Regions from separate parts of the Ruegeria sp. AN11 genome, predicted to be linked through region 4. Evidence: riboswitches for the same ligand, from Rfam matches in the RefSeq annotation. Region 4 holds a riboswitch; each other region holds the start of a gene.

Region 1 (5,366 bases), 990 kb from region 4:
CGTCTCCCAGCGGGCCAGGCCCAGACCGCCCAGCATCCAGAAAATCACGGAATGCGCGGCGCGGCTGTCGCCTGCAAAAATCAGGTAGTTGGTGATGGCCGAGAACAGGAACGAAACCGCAAGCCCGGCCAGGATCAGTTTTTCGGGCGCGCTTGTGCGTAAACCGTGAACCAGCGCCAGCACGATGCCCGACGCCACAAGCCCGCCGCAGAACGCGGCCAACGGCAGGGTCCAAAAGCCCAGCACGTCGCCGGTCACGGTGATCACGAACACGGCGCCGGCCGCCGCACCCGAGGACAGGCCGAACAGGAAAGGATCAGCAAGATCGTTGCGGGTTGTGGTTTGCAGGACGACGCCGACGATGCCCAACCCGGCGCCGATTACGGCCGCGAACAGGGCGCGCGGCAGGCGCAAATCAAACACGATCCGGTGCAACGGCGACATTTCCCCGTCACTCAGACCTGTTCCCAGCAAGACAGCGGTGAACGTGTCGGAAACCGGAATGGATGTGGTGCCGTAGATGGTTGAGATCAGCAAAAGGGCGGCCAGAACGACCGCCCCCAGCAGAAGTGTCAGGCCAAGTCGACCCATATCAGTTGAGATCCGGATGCATGGCCTGCGCCATTTTCAGGATCGCCTCGATATTTGCCGGTCCGGGGGTAAGTTCCTCGTACCGCAGGCCAATCCAGGCCTCGTTCTTGACGGCATCGGTCTGGGACATCACCGGATGCTCCTGCAGAAATTTGAAGGTATCCTCGGCGCCGTTGCCGGTCTGGTAATCCAGCAGCACCAGAAATTCGGGGTTGGCGGCCGCCACCGTTTCCCACGAGGTGCGGCCCCAGCTTGTATCCATGTCATGGGTCACGTTTTCACCGCCCGCTGCGGAAATCATCGCATCGGGAATGGCAAACTTGCCCGCGGTGAAGGGCGCATCAGCCGGACCATCCAACAGGAAAACGCGCGGTTTGGGCAGATCGGCGGTCCGGGTTTCGATCTCGGTCAGTTCTTCTTTCCAACCATCAACCAGTTCCTTCGCCTTGTCTTCGACCTGCATGACCTGGCCCAGGCGCAGAACGTCATCAAACAGCAGGTTCATGCTGGCTTCGGGGCGGTCCTTGTCCAGATGCACGCAGCTTTCGGACAGGATCAAGGTCTTGATGCCAAAGGGTTCCAGCGTGTCAGGGGTCACGTCTCCGCCCGGCTTCATCCCGTAATACCAGCCCGCGAAGAACATATCGGGTTCGGCGGCCACAAGGTTCTCGACCGTTGGGTATTTGGGCGCAAGCTCGGGAATGTCGCCGCGCAGCGTATCGAATTCCGGGCTGGTCTTGTACCATCCGGTGATGCCGGTCAGCCCGACGATCTTGTCCTGCAGACCCAGCGCAAAGGTCATGTCGGTCATGTTCATATCGTGCACGACAATCCGCTCGGGCGCAGTTTCAAAAACCAGCGGCTTGCCGCAATTGTCGACGGCAATTTCTTGTGCCGACGCACCGCCTGCCAGGGCTGTGGTCAGGACCACCGACCAGATCTGTTTCATTCAAAGATGCTCCTAGGGTTAGTTTGAGACCGAGGTTTTTCGGATATCCAGCGCCGGAATCACGCGGCCCTCATGGTGAAAGTACAGGTAGTCGACGCCAAAGGTTTCCCGAACCTGGTCCGAGGTCAGCACATCGGCCACGGGACCAAAGCCCGTGAGCCGCGCGGATTTCATCATGGCCACATGGGTGGCGAATTCGGGGATCATGACGAGGTCGTGGACGATCATAACCACCGTGATGCCCAACTCGGCAACCAGCGACAGCATCCGCCCCTTGGCGTCGGGGTCCAGATGGTTTGTCGGTTCGTCCAGAAACAAAAGCGAAGGGTTCTGTGCCAGAGCGCGCGCAATATGCGCACGTTGACGTTCACCCCCGGAAAGTACGCCCATTCGTTTGTCCGCCAGATCACTCAGACCTGTCAGGTTCAAAACCCTGTCCAGTTCGGCGGCGTGGCCCTCTTTCGACCGATCAGCCCGGATCGGGATTTGCCCCAAGGCCACATATTCCCGCAAAGACAGTCTGCTATCCGGCAGTTCGTGCTGACTGACAACAGCGATCATTCGGGCGCGCTCGTTGGCGGGCATGTGTTTCAGGCTGCGCCCATTGATCAAAACGTCGCCCAGCACCAGTTCGGCCGTGCCGCACAACAGGTTCAGAAGCGTCGTCTTCCCGGCCCCGTTCGGCCCGGCAATTGCAAGGATTGCGCCTTCTTCCAGTTCAAAAGACGCCGCTTGCAGCAGAACATCACCATTCAGCGCATAGTATTCGACGTCACGCACGGCAAGAAATGCAGAGGTCGTCATGAAGGCTCCTCCAAAATCATTCGGGGCAAACGGGAAAGGGTTTTGTCAAAAAGCGCGCTCGGCCTGTCGGACGCGCATGTCCATCCATCGGCACTGTTCTGATATTGCAACGCGAATTCGGCCAAGGCCGCGATGTCATGCGGGGTCCGGATGTCACCGAACAGGTATTGGGCTTTGCCGGCGGCCTGAAACCCAACAGTTGTCGGCTGCGCACACCCGGCCATGCAATCGACCGTGCGAATGGCAAACCCGGAAGGTAGCGCATCTGACAAAGAAGAGCGTATTTTGTCCGCAGACAAATCACCGTTGCATGTCGAACAGATCAGAAGAATATGATCAGTGGCGTCTGACATGGTCCGCTCCACTTGTTGCCAAGCGCGGACAGAAGGTGCTGATCATGTAAACACGTGACTGACGTGCCATCTAAGCCTCCTTCCAGGGCGCCCCGCCCTGGGTTGGTTGAACACTGATGGCAGGTCTCCTGACTCGCGGGTCCTTGCTTGGCCTTCCTTCCCGGCCTATTCGGCCAGTGGGTGTTTGGCGTCGCTCACCGCTTACAGTTGCGGGGGCAGTTACGGACTTGGCCTTCAGGGCCGCACCGTATTCCCTTTTCATCCCTCGGGTCTTCCTTCGGGAACCATCTACTAGCTAAGTGCCTCAGACCCGGGCATGCGTCAATACAGAATTATTGGCAGGACAATCGGATCGGCTGGGCAGGGCGGTGTTCGAATTTCACCGCCCGAGGCTCTCGGATTCAGCGTAGGGGTTCAGTTTTCCAGCAGTTTTAAGACTTGCTCGCGCTCGGACAGGACCAGCAACAGGGCGAGATCGCCCGGTTCGATCTGATCCAGTATTGTCCTGCTCGCCTCGGTCGGGGAAGGCGCGCTCAGGATCTGCTCATCCCGAAGACCCTTGTCCATTGCCGCCTGCTTAATCAGCTTTGGAATCTCACCAAGGTTGCGTCCCCGCAGATAGCCCTCAAGCTCGGCAGCGACGACCACATCCGGCTGGAACCGCAAGGCCGTTTGCGTGACATCGATGATGTCCTGATCGGACCGGTCCCCGGCATGGCTTAGCAGTATGAAGCGGCGCTTTGCCGGAAGTCCGGACAAAGCCTCGCACACCGCTGCGACCGAATGTGGGTTATGCGCAAAATCGACAAAGACACGGGCGCCGTTATGTGAAAACTCGTTGCACCGGCCAGGATTATCTTTGGCGTCTGGCTTGAACCCGGACAATCCGGCGCGAATGGCCTTTATCGGGATATCGAGTGCGCGGGCCAGACACAGCGCAGTCATTGCGTTGAGAATATTGTACCTGGCAGCCCCGCCCATGGCGAGCGGCACATCGTGAACCGAAATCACCGGTTGTTCCGAGAAGCCATCGAAGAACACAATCATCTCGTCCCGCAGGAAGGCACAACAATGTCCTTGCTCGCGGGATTGTTGGATCAGTGCGTTTTTCTGGTCCAGCGAGAACCACCAGATCCTGCAGGACGTGTTCAGTGCCTCATCCCGGACATACGCGTCATCCGCGTTCAGGGCCAGAACGCCATCTTTCTTAAGGGTGCGGTGCACGGCGAACTTGGCCTGCGCCAACTCCGGAACCGTGTTGACGCCATACTGACCCAGATGATCATTGGCGACATTTGTGACAGCCGCAGCCGAGGCGGCATGGGTTGGAAGACCCCGGCGCAGGATTCCACCACGGGCAACCTCCAGACAGGCGACTTCAAGCCGCCGGTCGCGCAGCAGCATGCGCGCTCCGCCGGGGCCGGAATAATCACCACGGTCGAGGATGTCGTCGCCGACGCGGACAAACTCGGTCGAGGTCAGCCCGGCAACCTTGCCCGCCGCCCGGGCGATCGCCTCAAGCAGCCGGGTCGTTGTGGTCTTGCCATTGGTTCCGGTGATGAAGGCGACGGGGATGTTGTGCAAGGCGTCCCACTCGACTTCATCAGGCGCAGGCAGAGCGTTCCAAGCCCAGGTCCGGCTTCCGACCCCGTGGCCGATCGAAATCTCGTCGTCGTCACACAGGATATCGACGCCCCGCGCCGAGGCCGCCTGGATCAGGGCGATCAGGGCCGGATTTGCCTCTTTGGCCATGACGTCGCGGACGTTGGCGATCATCTTGTCGAAATCGCCGGGTGTTTCCCCGACCAGCGCCGCGGCACAGAAATGCCATGCGGTCTGGACCGCAAAGATCGCTGAATATAGCTGATCCATCGGCGCTGAAATCGCAAGGTTCACGCCGCCGGTGAATACCCGATATGTCAGCTTTTCCTGGTGCCAGCCGAGAGCATCCAGCACACGACGTGCATGATGCTGCCACAGCTCAATGACACGCGAAGACTGCTCCTGGTCAAAAAAGACGTCCATGATTGCGCCCGGGTGATCCCAGAGCAACCCGGGCCCGGTCAGCCGGCGCGCATCGTCTACCCGAAACGCGTCACTGGTCGCGCTGGGGATGGTCAGCGCGGTCTCAAGCTCTTCAATTCTGTCCATTCCGGTGCCCTCGGCTCAATCCGCGTCTTCGCTGATTTCGCGGGCCAGACGCACGCCGCGCTCGTCCCGGATCAGGGCCTGATCGCTGTCGAATATGTCCTCGAAAGAGGTCTCAACAGGGGCAGGCTTTCCGATTGCTTCAGCTTCAGGTGCGTCGCCATCCGAATTGAAGTAGATGATCTGTTTCCAGCAGCGGGTGGTGTCGTCGCCGAATATCACCAGCAGATCGCCGGGAGCTGCCATTTCAAGACCCGCCGTCACCGCTTCGACCTCATCAGGGATGATTGTGATCGCCTCATCCGGCGTGCCGCCTGCAATCAACGCCTGCCGCAGCATCTGAGGAATTTCGTCATGCCCGCGTCCGCGGCGGCGGTCGTCAGCCTTGCAGATGAAGTGGTCAAAATGACCGGCCAGCGCCGCGCCCGCATCCTCGACGTCCTCGTCACGACGGTCACCGGGCATCGATACGACGCACAGCCTGCGGCCCTTGATCTCTAGCTGGTCGGCCAGCGCCGCCA
Region 2 (5,366 bases), 460 kb from region 4:
AGCGAGTACATGCCTTCGGGCCAACCCGGAGACCGGCCCATCAGGACCGAGTTTCCATGGGTAATCAGCATGATCACCACAGGGTCGGTGCGCGGAAAATGCTGCCCGCCACAAGTGGGGCAGCTGCGCTGCCACCCCGCCTGTGCAATTTCACTGGCAGCCCCGCAACGCGCACAGAACCGGTGCGTTTCATGCCAGCCAATAACGGCCTTGGCCGCTGCCGCAAGCTCGGCATCGCGGGCGCTCAGCCGCGTCATGATCCGGCGCAATTCGGCAAACACGTACCCGTCCGGCAGGTCCGGATGCTGCTGCTCGGACCGGTCTACAAAAGCACCGATATCCGACAAATCCTGCCCATCCGCCGACCAGTCCGATATATCCGCCGCAAAAATCGGTGCATCGTCTTCACGAAGGCCCAGAAATACCGGGCCTTCCACAACCCCTCCGGGACCTTCGCGCACCAGGCTATGTGCCATCGCAACCAATCCAAGCCGGTCCAGACCTTCGCCCTGCACCAATATCTTGCCACGCCAGACCAGCAGGCATTCGGCGCGTGAATCAGTTTTCATCTGTTCCAGCCTGTCCGAATCTCCCCGGAGATGCGCTGCGCGATCCAGGCCCGAGCCGCCAAATGTCACTGTTTCCGCGTTTTTCATTGAATATCCTCAGGGTGTTGCGCACAGGGCTGCCACGACTGCCGAGTTGTTGCAATGCCAATTCATGAACACCGGGACGTGGCAATGCCGCTGAATGGTCCCACCGGCGCCAAGTTATTTGCACTTACTCATTCTTTTAGTGAACATGGCTTAGATTAAATTGCCCAAAGTAGAAAATTGCACCCGACCACTGTTTCATCTCAGCGCCAACATACTTCAGCCGGTCGCATTCGGATTTTGGCCACGACCGATCTGCATATGAATCTGACAGGGTTCGACTATCACGCGGATGAACCGGATCCGGCGCGGGGCTTCACCCGAACGGCCAGTCTGATCCGCGCCGCCAGAGAAGAAGCGCAGAAAGACGGAGCACTGGTATTCCTGTTCGACAACGGAGATGCCCTTCAGGGAACGCCGTTTGGCGATTGGGCGGCAGAGCAGACTGATGACAACCACGTGTTGATGCAGGCCTTCCGGGAACTTGGCTATGACGCAATCGGACTGGGCAACCATGATTTCGACTTTGGCCTGCAAACGCTGAATCGCGTTCTGGACGGCGCACCGTGCCCGGTGATTTGCAGCAATGCCCGGCAATTGACCACCGGGGCCAAATGGAATGACCGCGCTATACTAAAACGCTCTCTTCTGGTTGACGGCGTCGAAACACCGTTTCGTCTGGGTCTTTTGTCGATCCTGCCGCCGCAAACGGCGCAATGGAATGCGCACCGGGTACAGGATGTGGTCGTGTTCGAAGATATTCTGGAGGCCGCGCAAAAGACGGTCGAGGCCCTGCGCACGGACGGCAGCGATGTGATTGTCGCCCTGGCGCATTCGGGCCTTGGACCTTCGGAACCCGCGCGCGGAATGGAGAACGCCGTCATACCGCTGGCCGCGATCGACGGGATCGACGCCATTGTTGCAGGCCATACGCATCTCACACTTCCCGGCAAGGATCACGAAGGGCTGGATCATACGGACGCAACCCGGGGGCATGTACATGGCAAACCGGTTGTCATGCCTGGCGTCGCCGGGACGCATCTTGGCATCATTGACCTGCATGTGCAGAAAACCTCTGCCGGGCGATGGAAGGTTGTCGGGCAGCAGGTTAAGCTGCCGCCTGTTCTCTCCCGGCACGGGAACGGAGCGGTATCCGAAGACCCCGGAATGCAGCATCTGTTCAGTTACGGCCACGAAGAAATCCGAGCGCTGGCCTCAAGACCCGTGGGCCACACCGGTCAAAGCCTGCACAGCTATTTCAGCTTTTGCGCACCAGATCGGGGCCTCGCGCTGGTCGCCAGCGCCCAGGCAGCAGCATTGAACCTCCATCTGGACGAAGACCTGCGGGGGCTTCCACTGTTGTCCGCTGTTTCGCCCTGCAAGTTCGGAGGCCGCGCGGGACCGCGCTCCTACACGGAAGTACCGCCCGGAAAGGTTCGGTTGCGCAATGTTTCGGATCTTCATTCTTTCCCGAATGAACTGCGCGCCGCGCTTGTCACCGGCGACATGGTCCGTGACTGGCTTGAAATGTCGGCGGGCATTTTCAATCAGGTGGATGCAGGAGCTGTCCGCACTCTGACCGATGAAACACGGGCCGGGCATAACTTCGATGTGCTGTTCGGCCTGACCTATCGGATCGATCTTTCCCAGCCGGCGCGTTTTGATTCTCACGGAATGCTGGTCGATCCCGCTGCAAACCGTGTCCGCGAGATTTGCTGCGGTGGAATCCCTGTTGAACCCACCCAGAAATTCGTTGTGGCCCTGAACAGTTACCGGGCCAGCGGCGGCGGACACTTCCCTGTTGCGCATCAGGCCCGGCAGATCAATCTGCCGGCCTTACCCATCAGGCACGTCCTGCGCGACTATCTTTCGGGGGGATTACCGGGCGACCCGATGCAATCTGCGCCCTTCCCCTTCAGCCTTGTCCGGCTTCCCGGGCACGCTTAGATTCTGAAAACCGGGCCGGGAGCAAGGGCGCATCTTTCCGAACTGGACGCATACGATCCGCATGTGCTGGGGCATGACCCGGAAGGCTTTCTGCGGATCAGACTGTCACTCTGACGGGTTGTCTTCCTGGCGCAACTTCCCTATATCGACGATTGAGAGGTTGGCGCGGGCGAGCGCCTCGCCAACCTGGTCAGGTCCGGAAGGAAGCAGCCACAACGAGCCCCGCTTGGGTCGATGTCCAACCTCTCACTTCATCCCGCAATCGTCACATCTTTCCGGTCGGAACGGACTTGCTGCTCCGCAGACTCGATCAGCCTCGGCCAGACCGCTTTGTTTTTGCGCGCAAAAACACCAATGTGGCCAATGGATTTCAGCCCGAAATCCTTTGGTTCAAGCACATGACGGTTGGCGTCCGGGCCGTATAGCTCGGCCAGCCTCCAGACCGCATTTTCAGGCACCATCTGGTCGTCCGAAATCGCAAACAGGTCAACCGGACCACCGGCCCGCGGCCAGGTCGCTGCGGGCAGGCTTTGGCCAATTTCAGGCAAATAGCTGTTCGGCGAGGTGCACCATTTTCGCCATTGCCAGTAGACCTTTGACGGCAGGTCCGAGCCAAACCCAATGGCCTTGCCGGGCAGATACCCCAGCATATGAACTGCAAAAGGCGCATGACCGTACCAGAAGATTCCGGCCAGCCCCCTGTAGGGCCACGGATGATCCGACAACGTAACCAGGCCTGAACACACACAAATCATCCGGTCGACCTGATCCACATCCGATTGCAATGGCCCAAGCATACCCCCCAGCGAATGACCAATGGTCCACTGCCGCGCACTTGGGAATCGCCGCCGCATCTCGGCCCGGGCCGCGGGAATATCGACCAGCGCCCAATCGGACATGGTGACACGCGAATCCTTCAGGCGCCCCGATAACGATTTTCCGAAATCGCGGTAATCATAGGTGAGGCAGGCAATGCCCTGCTCTTCCGCCAGCCACCGGGCAAAATGCTGATAATAGTCCTGGGGAACGCCGGTCGCGCTGTTCAGAACAACTACGATATCAGGCGCTGCAACAGGCAGGTACAGGCGACCCGACAGCATCGCCGTCCCGGCGGGAAATCGTATGTCTTCGGTCAAGACCCGTTCCTGTATGTCCAACATCTCATGCTCCGCTCTCAACTGAACAGTTCAGTTCACCTATCTGTCAGGCCAGTCGCCCACTCAAGTCAACCCGGTGCAAACATGACCAAACGTCCGCTTTCCCGACCACGCATCGGACCAAATGCCTCGGCCCGCGCTATGCGCTTGACTCGGGGACCCGGAAACCGCTAGCGATGAGGCGATGGTTTCCGCGCCCTTTCCGGGGCCGGGATGAAAAGGGAACACGGTGCGGTTCTGTCTGGCATTGCCGGAAGGAACCAAGGCCGAGACTGCCCCCGCAACTGTAAGCGGTGAGCAATGCCGAAACACCACTGGCCGAAGGGCTGGGAAGGTCGGCAAAGCGATGACCCGCAAGTCAGGAGACCTGCCATCGATACTGAAACCGAAACTCGGGCGGGGTGTCCGGGCAGGTCCTGATGGCATAGCCCCGTCACACCTGATCCTTGCCCCGCGCCGCGCGCGGAGGGCGCATTATGATCTGGAAGACAAGGACACACGAATTTTCTGCCACTGTGTGCCAGCGCACCGGCAAACCCTGTCCGGCACTGGCGCAAATGGCGCGGGCTCTGACGCGCGCCGTGGCAAGCGCCGGCCCGGCCGCAACCCCGCAATTCGCCGTTGAAGGCAGCAGCGAGCTTGCCCATTGCCCCGAAGGGTGCATGGCCCGGTTCCACGCGCGGCCAGACAAAATCCGGGTGTTTTGCGGAACGAATGAGGAAACTCCGGGCGACAGGTTGGAGGATTATGCAGACATGATGTTCTGCGCAGAGTTCCGTGCGCTGCCGTCCGCAATTCTGTCGGACCCGCCCTGCGCCATGCTTGAAGCTTCGGCCCTGGCAGGTCGCCAAGTGGCGGCCCAGACCGGACATTTGTCGGCCTAAGCTACGGGTCCGCGCTGGCCGGAATCAATTGCGTGGCCCATGCCAGTTGTGCATCTGTTTCAACCGCACAGGGCCGCACCGCCCTCAACCGTTTCAGGGCTGCACCCGGTTGCTCGCCGCATTCGACCATCAGGCGCAACACCACCATTCCGGACCGGCCACAGCCGCCCCGGCAATGCACCAGAATGCGCCCGCCCCCTGACAGGGCATGGCGGACGGCCGCGCTTACATCGGGCCAGCGCGCGGTCACGGCGTCGGGGGGTGCACCGAAATCTTCGACCGGCAGATGGACCCAGCGGCAGGCGCGCGCCTGAATGTCGGTTCCGAAGTCACGCGCGCCGTCCTGCAGCATCTCGACTTCGGTCGTCATTGAAATGACAAGACCGGGCTTCCAGTCGGAAATCGCATTCAGGTCCTGGACATATTTACCCCCACGCCCCGGCATTGATGTCAGGGCCAGAGTACCTCCTCCGACCTGCAGCGCATGAATAATCATCTGAGACATGCAACGCGCCCTCCTTAATCGTTACGCACAAGAATCCGGTCAAAAATGCTTTCGCCTTCATTTTTACGCGCATCCCGAAGCATTCCCAAATGAATTTCGCGAACCGGCTGTGGACGCAGGCGGCGGCGCACTCTACGCTGCACTTCTGATACGAATCCGACAGAGCAGAAATGACCGACACGCCAAGCCCCGCTTATCAGGTTCTTGCCCGCAAATACCG
Region 3 (5,366 bases), 1.2 Mb from region 4:
CCGTTCAGGTTCAGCGCGGTGGGCAAAGCGGGAATACTCCAGGTGCGGATCGCGTTTGCCCGGTTCCTTGAATGAAGCGATGCCCGCCGAGATCCGCCCATCCACTTCGGGCAGCACGACGTGCATGGCAAGGTCGGCGGGCGAAAGACCGCGTTCGGCCGCGGCCCACGCTTTGCGGCGTGAAGTTGCCAGAGCGACCTGGAAAACCGGCACACCAGCCGCGTCAAGCGGAGAGGTTCCCGACGCGCCTTTGCCCGAGAAGGAGGTGGCATTTATGATCGCCGAAGGTTCCAGTGCAACAATGTTTCGGCGCATCCAGTCGGCGGCAACAGGCACTTTGAGGGAAGGGGCAAACATGCCCATTGCCTCGAACCCTCGCGTACGCAGGCTGTGGATCAGCGCGGCGACCGGGGCGGTGTCGGCGGAGGTCAGGTAGGCGCGATAGAAAGTGACAATGATGCGTTTCGCATCGTTCGTAAATGCGGCTTCGACCGGGGTTACGCCGCGGTCAGGGCACCATACACCGCATTCCGGAAGGGTTTTGGCCCCCAACACCGGTCCGGCATAAAGACCTGCCGCCAATGCCATCTGCGCCAAAGCGGCCTGCGCCGCGACCTCGCCGCCGGTGTCGCAGAGATGCGCCAGCCGCCGCAGGGTCGAGACGGGCAGGGTGGAATAGTCGTCCAGCCGGGTATCCTCACGCCCGTCGGCGGGCAGAACCGCCAGCGCGATGCCTTTGGCCTGCGCCAGAGCAAGAACCTGCTGCAGCCCGTATGACCAGTAAGGTACCCCACCAATCAGGCGGATCAGGATACCTTTTGCGCCGTCAAGCGTTTGTTCCACATATGTGTCAACGGACAGAGGGTGTTTCAGCGCCGTCAGATTGGCCAACCGCATCGTCGGCATTCGCCCTTCCGGCCCACCGCCGCGATGCCAGCCTGCCGCGAAAGCACCGAGATCGCTGTCCGAAAAGGACAACATCACCAGATCCGCCGGGCTCTGGCCCAGATCGGTCGGGGGCTCGGTTTCTTCAAGCCCGTGGCTTTCGCGGAAGACGACGTGCATGGCTTACTCGGCGGCCTCGGTCACACCCACGAGGATATCCCGGATTTCGGCCTCTTTGATGTCGTCGTGCTCGGCAATGACCACAAGACGCGAGCGGCGCTCCTCGCCGGGTTCCCAGGGGCGGTCGTACTGATGACGCACCCGGGCACCGACAGCCTGAACCAGCAGACGCATCGGTTTGCCGGCAACTGCCGCATACCCCTTGACGCGCAGGATGTTCAGTTCCCTGGCCAGACGTTCGATCTTGGCAACCAGATCGAGTGGGTCACTTTGCTCCGGCAGTTCGACGATGATGCTTTCGAAATCGTCATGTTCGTGGTCGTGGTGACCGTCGTGATGCGACGGACGCGCGTCCATGTCATCCTCGGCTGCGGCTTCCAGACCGAGCACGACGCGGACGTCTACGACGCCTTCGGCAACCTCTACGACGGGCAGCGGGCGCGGGGCCTCGGCTGCGATGATCTCTTTGGCTTTGGCAACACCCTCTGGCCCGGCCAGATCGGGCTTGGTCAGCAGGATGATATCGGCGCAGGATATCTGATCCTCGAACACCTCGGAAAGAGGCGTTTCGTGGTCGATCGAGTCATCGGCCAGGCGCTGGGCATCCACCGCCTCGACATTCGGAGCGAAGCGACCTGCCGCGACCGCCTCGGCATCGGCCAGAGCGATCACGCCATCCACAGTGATTTTCGAGCGGATATCGGGCCAGTCAAAGGCTTTCAGCAGCGGCTTGGGCAGGGCGAGGCCGGAGGTTTCGATCAGAATGTGATCGGGGCGCGGGTCCAGCGCCATCAGCGCTTCGATGGTCGGAATGAAATCATCGGCCACGGTGCAGCAGATGCAGCCGTTTGCCAGTTCCATGATGTTCTCTGCCGGACAATCGGGAATGGCGCAGGATTTCAGAATATCGCCATCGACGCCCACGTCGCCGAATTCATTGACCACGACCGCCAGACGTTTGCCCTGCGGGTTCTGCATCAGGTGCTTGACCAGCGTTGTCTTCCCCGAGCCCAGAAAGCCGGTGATCACAGTGACGGGTAATTTCTCAAGAGTGCTCATTTCAGGGCTCCAATCGGGGGAATGCGGGAGGCGCAGTTTTTGCGGAAATGTTCGGGGCGCTCACGCCATTTGACCAAGCCGTCCTCGGTCGCCAGATATTTGGTCGCACCGTCGACAATGGCGTCAACGTGTTCGGCTTCGTTCAGGTTCTCATAGACAAAGGTCCAGCGACCCGGTCCACCGCGCAGCACGATCGAGCAGCCCTGATCGCAGTTCGACAGGCATTCGACGGGTTTCAGCGTGATGCCTTCGGGCAGGTCGGCCTGTTGCAGCGCTTTGTGCAGCAATGTGCCGGGGCGTTTTTCATCATCCTCGACGGGCAGTCCACGGCGGCACGTGGTACAGACCAGCAACTCGACTGGTGCGGTCTCGGTCATGTCTCTCATCCCCCCAAATCCTCTTCGCGGGGGACGGGGTTTCATGCGGGCCACGCGTCTGCACATGGACCCGACACCGGAACACCCCGCCCGGTTTCTTCTTCGGGTGCTGGCAGGTCTCCCGGCTTGCGGATGTCAGAGACTTGCTCTGGCAGATGTCCCGCCTTCCCGGCCTTTCGGCCAGTGGCTATGGGCACCCTCTCCGGTCACGGTCGCGGGGGCGGCTGCGTTTGACGGAAAAACCGCTGACGCATTCCCTTTTCATCCATCCAGGGATGGACACCAACGGGTCGGACATGCGGCACAGGCGGGGGACTTGTCAAGCTTCAGGATGCGCGGTTTCGCCGCCGGAAGGAAAAAGCGACCTGAGGTGGTCACTCAGCGGCATCGCCGGGCGTTCACGGCGCCCGAAAACCTGCGTGATTGAGGTGTTCCGTGTGATGTTCGCTGATTTTGGAAGGGGTCGGCGGGAACCGGACGGGCGGGGCGGATTCGGCTTCAGAACCACTGGGGCAGGCCGCGTGTGGACGTTGCGGCGACCAACCGCCTGTCATTTCGGGCATCGCTAAACTGAGGGATTGGGGTTTCGTTGATTAAGTAACCGCCGTTCCGACCGGCTCGGGGTACTCCATTTTAGTATTCGCGCAAGACCCGGCAAAAACGACCGCTTCGAGATCAAATCTGATGGCCGTCTTGCCGTGCACAGAGTAGCCAGATTTTTTGCAAAATTATGCCTCAAACTGCCCTTAGCGGGCGTCGGCGAACAGAATATGCCAGGAAACAAAAAATGAAAAAGTTAGCAGCTTTTCTTGTGTACTTACCCGTCGTTGCAGTTGCGGAAGACCGGGTGTTCGAGTGTGAAGCGGCGGATGCAAAATATCCGGAAATGGCGGCCACGCTGGTCAAATACGAGGGCCAGAACAAAGGGCATATTACCATTGGTGATATCGACAATAAGGCTGAGGTGTATCCCGGCCTCGACACCCTGACTTACCTGTATATCGGTGACGGCTTTACCCTGAATTACAACGTGAATCTCAAGACTGGCACGTTTGACTATTCGGCTTCGGGCAGCAAATCCGGATGGGGCAAAGGCAGCTGCAAGGAAGTTGTGGCCCAGTAATTCGCTAATGCCCGGTCTGCGGGTTGGGCCTTTCGGTTGCCGAGAAAAGTACTTGCCTGGTTCCGTCCTGAGGCCAATGTAGTTGGCCGTGGACGGAACCCGGTTAAAAGCGGCCGATCCAGTATGTGTCCAGGCCATCTGGGCGGCGTGCCAACCAATCAAAGCTTTTGATCAGCAAGGTTCGGCACGCCCCGAACACGCGGGCGCGATTGATCTGCCGGCGCTGAAGGTATTCGCGTTGGACCAGATATCCCGCGCCACGCGCCATGTTCCGTCATCTTCGAGATGGTAGATATTGATGCCATGGCCGGTGGAAACAGTGGCAGGGCCCGGGTCACGCGGAACATCGGTGGCGGTAAACTCATAACGCTCAAACGCCCAGCTCGCCGCCACAACAAACTCCACTGATTGCTTTTTCCAACGGGTGTGAACGGCGTCGAAATACCCGCGCACCCAAGGCCCGACCTTGGCTTTGCCTTCCATAACAGGCGCGCCGGGTGCGATGAAGACCACGTCATCAGTGACCGTCTCAAGGAATTGATCCAGTTTGTTCGAGTTGATCGCTGCAAGATACGCTACGTGTGCGGCTTGCGGAGTCTCGGCTTTGGTGTCGGGCAGCGCCGGTGTCGCGATAGCCAACCCTATTCCAGTAAAAAGCATGGTTATCCTGATAGTCATATCGGCCTCCAAGCATTTGCGGCGATTGGACCTTGCCGGTTGTTCAAACCCGCCTATCAACGCAAAACGCATTGCAGGACGATCGTATTGCAACGCAATTCGACAGGCTTTTAGGGCAATCGCAATTTCAGATAGCTACACCACTGATTGCTCGTTTTGCATCGGGTGTATTTCTCGACAATAGTTACGTTTGGTGTACCTTGCGAGGCAGGAAAAAATTGCAATCATTAAGTATGTCTACTGAATGATCCTTATTGACTGGCATAAGTTGCCGCCGCTTACGACCCTCAGGGCGTTCGAGGCGACCGGCCGTTTAGGCGGCTATTCTGCTGCGGCGCGTTCACTGAACGTAACCACGGCCGCAATTGCCCAACAGGTGCGAAAGCTTGAGGCTGATCTGGGGATTCCACTTGTGCGCCGAGAGGGCCGCGGACTTGCTTTGACCGAGGCCGGTCGGACGCTGGCCAGCACGCTCAACGACGCATTCGAACAGATCGCAAAAGGCATTGATGATGTGACGGCTCAGGAGGCCGCTCGCGGTGTGAGTGTGTCTACCACTGTCCGATTTGTCGACGCGGTCATCATGCCACGTCTTGGCGGCTTCTGGGCGGAACACCCCGGCATCCAGGTGTCCTTCGCTGCGGAAGGAAACTCGTGGGACGTCGATCTCGAAGCCTTTGACATTGCGATACGCGGAGGCCCGCCAAACCATGTTTGGAGCGGCGCGGCCCAGAAACTGCTTCTAAAGTCGCCGTTCGTATTATGCGGCACACCAGAGCTTGTCAGGTTGGGTGCGAAAAACCTGACCGATGTGCCGTGGATACAGGACAAGAGCATCGGTTCCCAAGTCTTTGAAGGTGTCGTCCGGGACTTCGGCCTGCGCGTCGACGACCTTCAGCTTGTTGATCCGGGGGGATCGAAGTTCGAGCTGGACGCCGCCTTGCAAGGCTACGGATTGCATCTAAGCCCTCTAGTGACCGCCAAAAAGTACCTGGATAAAGGCAGACTGGAAGCTATCGACGTGCCGCCGAAATGGGTGGCCTGCTACTTTGCGGTCTACCGAA
Region 4 (5,366 bases):
AAAGCGTGTCCCAGCGTCACGGGCTCCATCGTTCCGACCAGAACCATCAGCGCAAGGATGACCGCGTTGGCCGTCAGTGCAATCTCGACAGCTTTCCAAAGGCCCTGCCAACTGGCCGGAAAGCCAAAAACCGTGAACATCGCGTCGCCGGGCATTGAGAATGGCAGCAGCACCAGCATGAAGATGATGAAGCTGTCCATCATGGCCATACGCTTGAGGGTCCGACCGACTGGCAAGCGTGACATCACCAGTAACCCAAGCGAGACGGACAAAGCGCCGATCAGCGCCGGAATGCTGTTGAGGGCAACCGTGACGATGGCAAAGATGCAGGCCAGCACGATGCGCATACGGGGATCGTAGTCTCCGATCATCCCGAAATGGGCGGCTTTGCCTGCCTCGGCCAGTGTTTTGGCCTGTGGTTCCAGCGCATGTGCCATCAGGTGGCCATCTTTTTACGCGCGGCCAGGTAAAAGCCGATGCCGAACAGACCAATGATATAGCCAATACCACCCAAGATGTTCTGCAGATCATTGTGCTCGCGGTAGGCGGCGATCTCGCGCCGCAGTGGGCGGGTTTCGTCGCGCACCGCTTTGGCGATGGCGGCGCGTTCCTCATCCGAGAGCGAAGCCACAGTCACCGCTGCCGCGCCATTCGCAGATGCGACCGGCGTGGCTGTTTCAAAAAGCTCGGCTTCGACCCCCATGATTTCGGCCACTTCGTCGGCCGGCATGGCAACTTCGGCGACGTGCCCTGCACCCAGATCTGCCTTGAATGTATGAGCCACAGCTCTGGTCGGGCTGTAGAGAAAGAAACCGTCCGTATCGGTTACTGTGCGACCCAGTTCAGAGCCATCGGGGCCATAGACGATGACTTCCTGGTCTGCGGCCATATCGCCATTGGAAAACCCCAGCTCGCCTTCGATTGCGTCGCCTGCCGGAAATACGCCTGCAATAACCTTGTGCGCAAGAGCCGGGAGCGGGGCGAGAGCAAGCGTACAAACAAGGATCAACTGTTTCATGTGGACGCAACCTTTACAAAAAGTTCCGGTTTGACCTTGCGGGCCAGAAGAACGGCAAAACCTGTCAGCACGGCCTCGATAGCCATGACGGGAATGTGGGCGAAAAAGACAAGCTTGGCAGCGGGCAGGAACTCATCGCCGGACAGCGCCAGCGAGACCGCGACAAAAGCCGTCGTGGCCGCGATCGAAAACGCGCCGCCGATGCCGCCCCAGATCGCCCCATGAACAGGTGAGCCACGTGCGATCAGGCGACCAAAGATCATCCAGGTCAACACCGCCGGAAGAGCGATATTCACCGTGTTGATCCCCAGCACGGTCAATCCGCCGAAACCAAAGAACACGGCCTGCAGCAGCAAGCCGACAAAAAGGGCCGGAAAGGCGGCCCAGCCGAGCAGAAGCCCGGCCAGACCGTTCAGAATCAAATGCACAGACGACGGGCCAATCGGCACATGGATCAGCGAGGCGACAAAAAAGCTGGCCGACAACACGCCCGCCGTGGGAATGCGATCCAGATCCAGCGATTTCAGGCCCAATGCGATCCCGCCAGCCGCGGCGACCGCACCGCCGATCACGACAGGGTTGGAAAGGGCTCCGTCGACGATGTGCATTCAGGCTTACTCCAGATCCCAGGCGCGGATCCAGATGACCGCATCCTGGCTCAGCTCTTTGCCTTCATGCTCGGTTTCCGGACCCACGCCCAAAGCGGCGAAGCCCCAGTACCCGGCTTTTGGCACACCAAAAGTGAAATATCCGTTGTCATCCGAAATCGCGACCAACGCGCCGCCCGGCAATGGGGACACGGTGGCGCCCTTCGCGCCGGTGCCGGTCATGTCCGGTGCTGCGGCGATGTACTCGATTTCGATTTCTGCGCCGGCGACGGGCTGTCCCTCGCTCAAAACGCGACCGGTAAAGGTTGACCCGGCGATGATGTTGTAAGGCTTGTTCAGCGGCAGAATCTCGGTGGCCAGCCCCTGCGGCTGATCCCAGTCGGTCGGCAGTTCGTTTCGGTTGAGGTAAGCCTTGGTGATCTGCTGGATATAGATATCCTCGGATTCTTCGTAGTAAGGCGCAGGAACTGTAACCACCACATAGTCACCCGAGCGTTTCACCGGCACTGAACCCAGGAACGCTTTGGCAATGTTGTCCGGTCCTTCAAAAGTGGTTTCTTCCAGCGTATCCATCAGATCGGTTTTTTCACCGTTGTGGATTACAAAGAATTCTTCCGGTTTTTCCAGGGTCATCACGTGACCGGCTTCAAACGGGTGCCAGAAAACCAGTTTGACCGGAACGTCACCGGGGCGTTCGATCATCGTGTCGTCGGTATATTCCAGCAGGAAATGGGCCTGCGCCAATGCAGGCATCGCCAAAGCAGCCGTGGCAGCCACCAGCAGTTTTTTCACAAATCGAGTCCTTCTCACGTCGCGCCATCCCCGGCGCAAATTTACTTTGACGATGGGGAACGCGAAGCCATCTGCCTTGTCGGGCAAACAGATCCGGCGCACACCCCGTCGCCGATGATGAACGCCCCTTCCAAGGGCGCATGTTCGGCAGGTCTCCTGACTTGCGGGTCAAAGCGCTAAACTAACCTTCCCGGGATACCCCAGTGGCATTATCAGCCGCGCTCGCCGCCTACAGTTGCGGGGGCAGTTGCAGAGTTGGCGAAATGTGCCGCACTGCATTCCCTATTGCTTCCGAGGATGTCCCCGGAACCGAACATGGCGCGTTCATGCCAGAATATGTAAGACACGGTCAACAATTGATTGCGGCGTTGCATGCGCCATTTGCGAAATCAGGAATTGCATGTTCGCGCTTGCTACGCGGTTTGGTATGCGCCACCGCGAGTGTGTGTATTTTCCTAGATCTCTTTCCGCGTTCAATAGTCGTCGGTTCAGTTCGCGGACTTGAGATTTTTAGGCCTGAAACTGCGGGCGTTGACTCGCGTGTAAAATTGAACTCGCCGCAAATATGTAGGGTCGCTCCGATGCACAAAAGGTCCGACCGGCCCAGCGTTCGACGCCGAAGCAGAGTTGTTGTATTTGTCGCCGTGTTCACGCTACCATCGGGCAAAACAACAGTGCAGGTGCCTCGTGACCACAGAAACAAAACGCCCGCTTACCCTTCGCGATGTCTCGGAAGCGTCGGGGGTATCCGAAATGACGGTCAGCAGGGTCCTGCGCAATCGGGGTGATGTTTCGGATGCGACCCGAACACGGGTTCTGGCCGCCGCGAAAGAGCTGGGATACGTGCCCAACAAGATTGCGGGCGCGCTAGCATCCAGCCGGGTCAATCTGGTCGCGGTCATCATCCCCTCACTGTCCAACATGGTCTTCCCCGAGGTCCTGACCGGCATCAATCAGGTTCTGGAAGACACCGAATTGCAGCCAGTGGTCGGCGTAACCGATTATTTGCCGGAAAAAGAGGAAAAGGTCCTTTACGAGATGCTCTCGTGGCGGCCTTCGGGCGTGATCATCGCAGGGCTGGAACACACGGAAGCGGCCCGGGCAATGCTGGATTCCGCGGGCATTCCGGTGGTCGAAATCATGGACACCGACGGCAAACCCGTGGATGCGATGGTCGGCATTTCGCACCGCCGTGCCGGTCGCGAAATGGCGCAGGCCATTCTGAAGGCCGGATACCAGCATATCGGTTTCATGGGGACCAAGATGCCTTTGGACCACCGCGCGCGCAAACGTTTCGAAGGCTTTACCGAAGTTCTGGGCAAACACGGGATCGAGATCGAGGATCGCGAGTTCTACTCGGGCGGGTCGGCACTGGCCAAGGGGCGCGAGATGACGCAGGCGATGCTGGAACGGTCGCCGGAACTGGATTTTCTGTATTATTCCAATGATATGATCGGCGCTGGCGGACTGTTGTACCTGCTGGATCAGGGGATAGACATCCCTGGTCAAATCGGGCTGGCGGGGTTCAACAATGTCGAACTGCTGCAAGGTCTGCCCCGCAAACTGGCAACCATGGATGCCTGCCGGCTGGAAATTGGCCGTCAGGCCGCAGGGATCATCGCCGCACAGCTAGCCGACCCGGAAGCCGAGATTGAAACCCGCGTAACCCTGACGCCAAAGATCAGCTACGGCGACACACTGAAGCGGCGTTAGAGTCTTGGCATTGCCGAAACTGGACAACCGGACAGCCCGTGCGGTGTTCATGGATCGTCACTTGTTGTCCGAAACCCCGTCGGGCAGCGCAAAGGGCGCGGATCTTCTGGACCTGATCCGACGGCTTGGTTTTGTTCAGCTGGACAGTATCAACACCGTGGCCCGCGCCCATGACATGATCCTGTTTTCGCGCAGGTCCACCTATCGCAGCACACATCTGAAGCGCCTGTATGAACGGGACAGGGCGCTGTTCGAGCATTGGACACATGACGCCGCCGTCATTCCGATGGAGTTCTACCGGCATTGGCACCTGCGCTTTCAGCGCGACGCCGATTTGTTGAAAGCCCGCTGGAAGAATTGGCGGCGGGATGGATTTGAACAACAGTTCGCCTCGGTTCTGCTGCACATCCGCGATCACGGTCCGGTATCCTCGTCCGATGTGGGAAAGGACGAAAAGAAAGGATCGGGCGGCTGGTGGGACTGGCACCCGTCCAAAACCGCGCTGGAGTTCTTGTGGCGCTCGGGCGCGCTGACCGTCATTGGCCGGGACGGCTTTCAGAAACGCTACGACCTAACCGAACGGGTGATCGAAACTCATCTGTGCCCCGGTCATGCACCATGCGACGCCGAAAAAACGGTGGACTGGCTGTGCAACGCCGCCCTCGACAGGTTGGGGTTTGCAACATCGGGCGAACTGGCTGCGTTTTGGGATACGGTCAGCGCGGCCGAGGCGAAAGACTGGTGCGCCGCAGCCCAAAAAAGCGGCGAGATTGAAGAAATCGAAATCAGCTGCGCGGATGGCCGTACAAGGAAAGTGCTTTCCCGCCCGGGCTTGGTTGAAGAGGCCCGTGAACTGCCCGCGCCACCGGGCAGGATTCGCGTGCTCAGCCCGTTTGACCCGATGCTGCGGGATCGAAACCGTGCCGAACGCCTGTTCGGGTTTCACTACAGGATCGAAGTGTTTGTGCCCGCGCCCAAAAGAACCTACGGCTATTATGTCTTTCCCCTGCTCGAAGGTGATCGGCTGATCGGCCGGATCGACATGAAGGCCCACAGGGATTGCGGCGAATTGCGGGTACAATCCGTCTGGCCCGAGCGAAAGTTGCGCTGGTCAGAGGCGCGCACCCGGCGTCTGGAGGCCGAGCTGGACCGGGTGCGCAGGTTTGCCGGCCTTGATCGTGTTGAGCTTGCCGACGGCTGGCTGAAAGACCCTAAATAGGCTCTATTCAGCCTTT

What was found. A riboswitch is a leader RNA that binds a small molecule or an ion and turns the genes downstream of it on or off. The one in region 4 is predicted to bind cobalamin.
Region 1: it holds a riboswitch for cobalamin, as region 4 does, so the genes downstream of both, ACR3EQ_RS18875 (DUF1636 domain-containing protein) here and ACR3EQ_RS13950 (DUF4198 domain-containing protein) in region 4, are expected to answer to the same signal.
Region 2: it holds a riboswitch for cobalamin, as region 4 does, so the genes downstream of both, ACR3EQ_RS16320 (hypothetical protein) here and ACR3EQ_RS13950 (DUF4198 domain-containing protein) in region 4, are expected to answer to the same signal.
Region 3: it holds a riboswitch for cobalamin, as region 4 does, so the genes downstream of both, ACR3EQ_RS08315 (DUF1636 domain-containing protein) here and ACR3EQ_RS13950 (DUF4198 domain-containing protein) in region 4, are expected to answer to the same signal.

The regions. Positions count from the first base shown of each region.
Region 1 covers NZ_JBQFJD010000001.1:3,821,472-3,826,837, forward strand. The annotation lists gene ACR3EQ_RS18860 (iron ABC transporter permease) at 1-591, opposite strand, end outside; gene ACR3EQ_RS18865 (ABC transporter substrate-binding protein) at 593-1,540, opposite strand; gene ACR3EQ_RS18870 (ABC transporter ATP-binding protein) at 1,559-2,344, opposite strand; gene ACR3EQ_RS18875 (DUF1636 domain-containing protein) at 2,341-2,697, opposite strand; cobalamin riboswitch at 2,799-3,001, opposite strand; gene ACR3EQ_RS18880 (Mur ligase family protein) at 3,112-4,848, opposite strand; gene cphA (cyanophycin synthetase) at 4,864-5,366, opposite strand, start outside.
Region 2 covers NZ_JBQFJD010000001.1:3,291,638-3,297,003, reverse strand. The annotation lists gene nudC (NAD(+) diphosphatase) at 1-656, opposite strand, end outside; gene ACR3EQ_RS16335 (bifunctional 2',3'-cyclic-nucleotide 2'-phosphodiesterase/3'-nucleotidase) at 834-2,600, shown strand; RNA gene ffs (signal recognition particle sRNA small type) at 2,754-2,852, shown strand; gene ACR3EQ_RS16325 (alpha/beta fold hydrolase) at 2,852-3,760, opposite strand; cobalamin riboswitch at 3,926-4,146, shown strand; gene ACR3EQ_RS16320 (hypothetical protein) at 4,234-4,641, shown strand; gene ACR3EQ_RS16315 (phosphatase domain-containing protein) at 4,643-5,146, opposite strand; gene ACR3EQ_RS16310 (DNA polymerase III subunit gamma/tau) at 5,317-5,366, shown strand, end outside.
Region 3 covers NZ_JBQFJD010000001.1:1,666,800-1,672,165, reverse strand. The annotation lists gene cobN (cobaltochelatase subunit CobN) at 1-1,065, opposite strand, end outside; gene cobW (cobalamin biosynthesis protein CobW) at 1,069-2,124, opposite strand; gene ACR3EQ_RS08315 (DUF1636 domain-containing protein) at 2,121-2,501, opposite strand; cobalamin riboswitch at 2,596-2,803, opposite strand; gene ACR3EQ_RS08310 (hypothetical protein) at 3,289-3,624, shown strand; gene ACR3EQ_RS08305 (YybH family protein) at 3,796-4,302, opposite strand; gene ACR3EQ_RS08300 (LysR family transcriptional regulator) at 4,547-5,366, shown strand, end outside.
Region 4 covers NZ_JBQFJD010000001.1:2,826,928-2,832,293, forward strand. The annotation lists gene cbiQ (cobalt ECF transporter T component CbiQ) at 1-437, opposite strand, end outside; gene ACR3EQ_RS13940 (cobalt ABC transporter permease) at 437-1,018, opposite strand; gene cbiM (cobalt transporter CbiM) at 1,015-1,626, opposite strand; gene ACR3EQ_RS13950 (DUF4198 domain-containing protein) at 1,633-2,418, opposite strand; cobalamin riboswitch at 2,548-2,747, opposite strand; gene ACR3EQ_RS13955 (LacI family DNA-binding transcriptional regulator) at 3,106-4,131, shown strand; gene ACR3EQ_RS13960 (DNA glycosylase AlkZ-like family protein) at 4,136-5,350, shown strand; gene ACR3EQ_RS13965 (fumarylacetoacetate hydrolase family protein) at 5,354-5,366, opposite strand, start outside.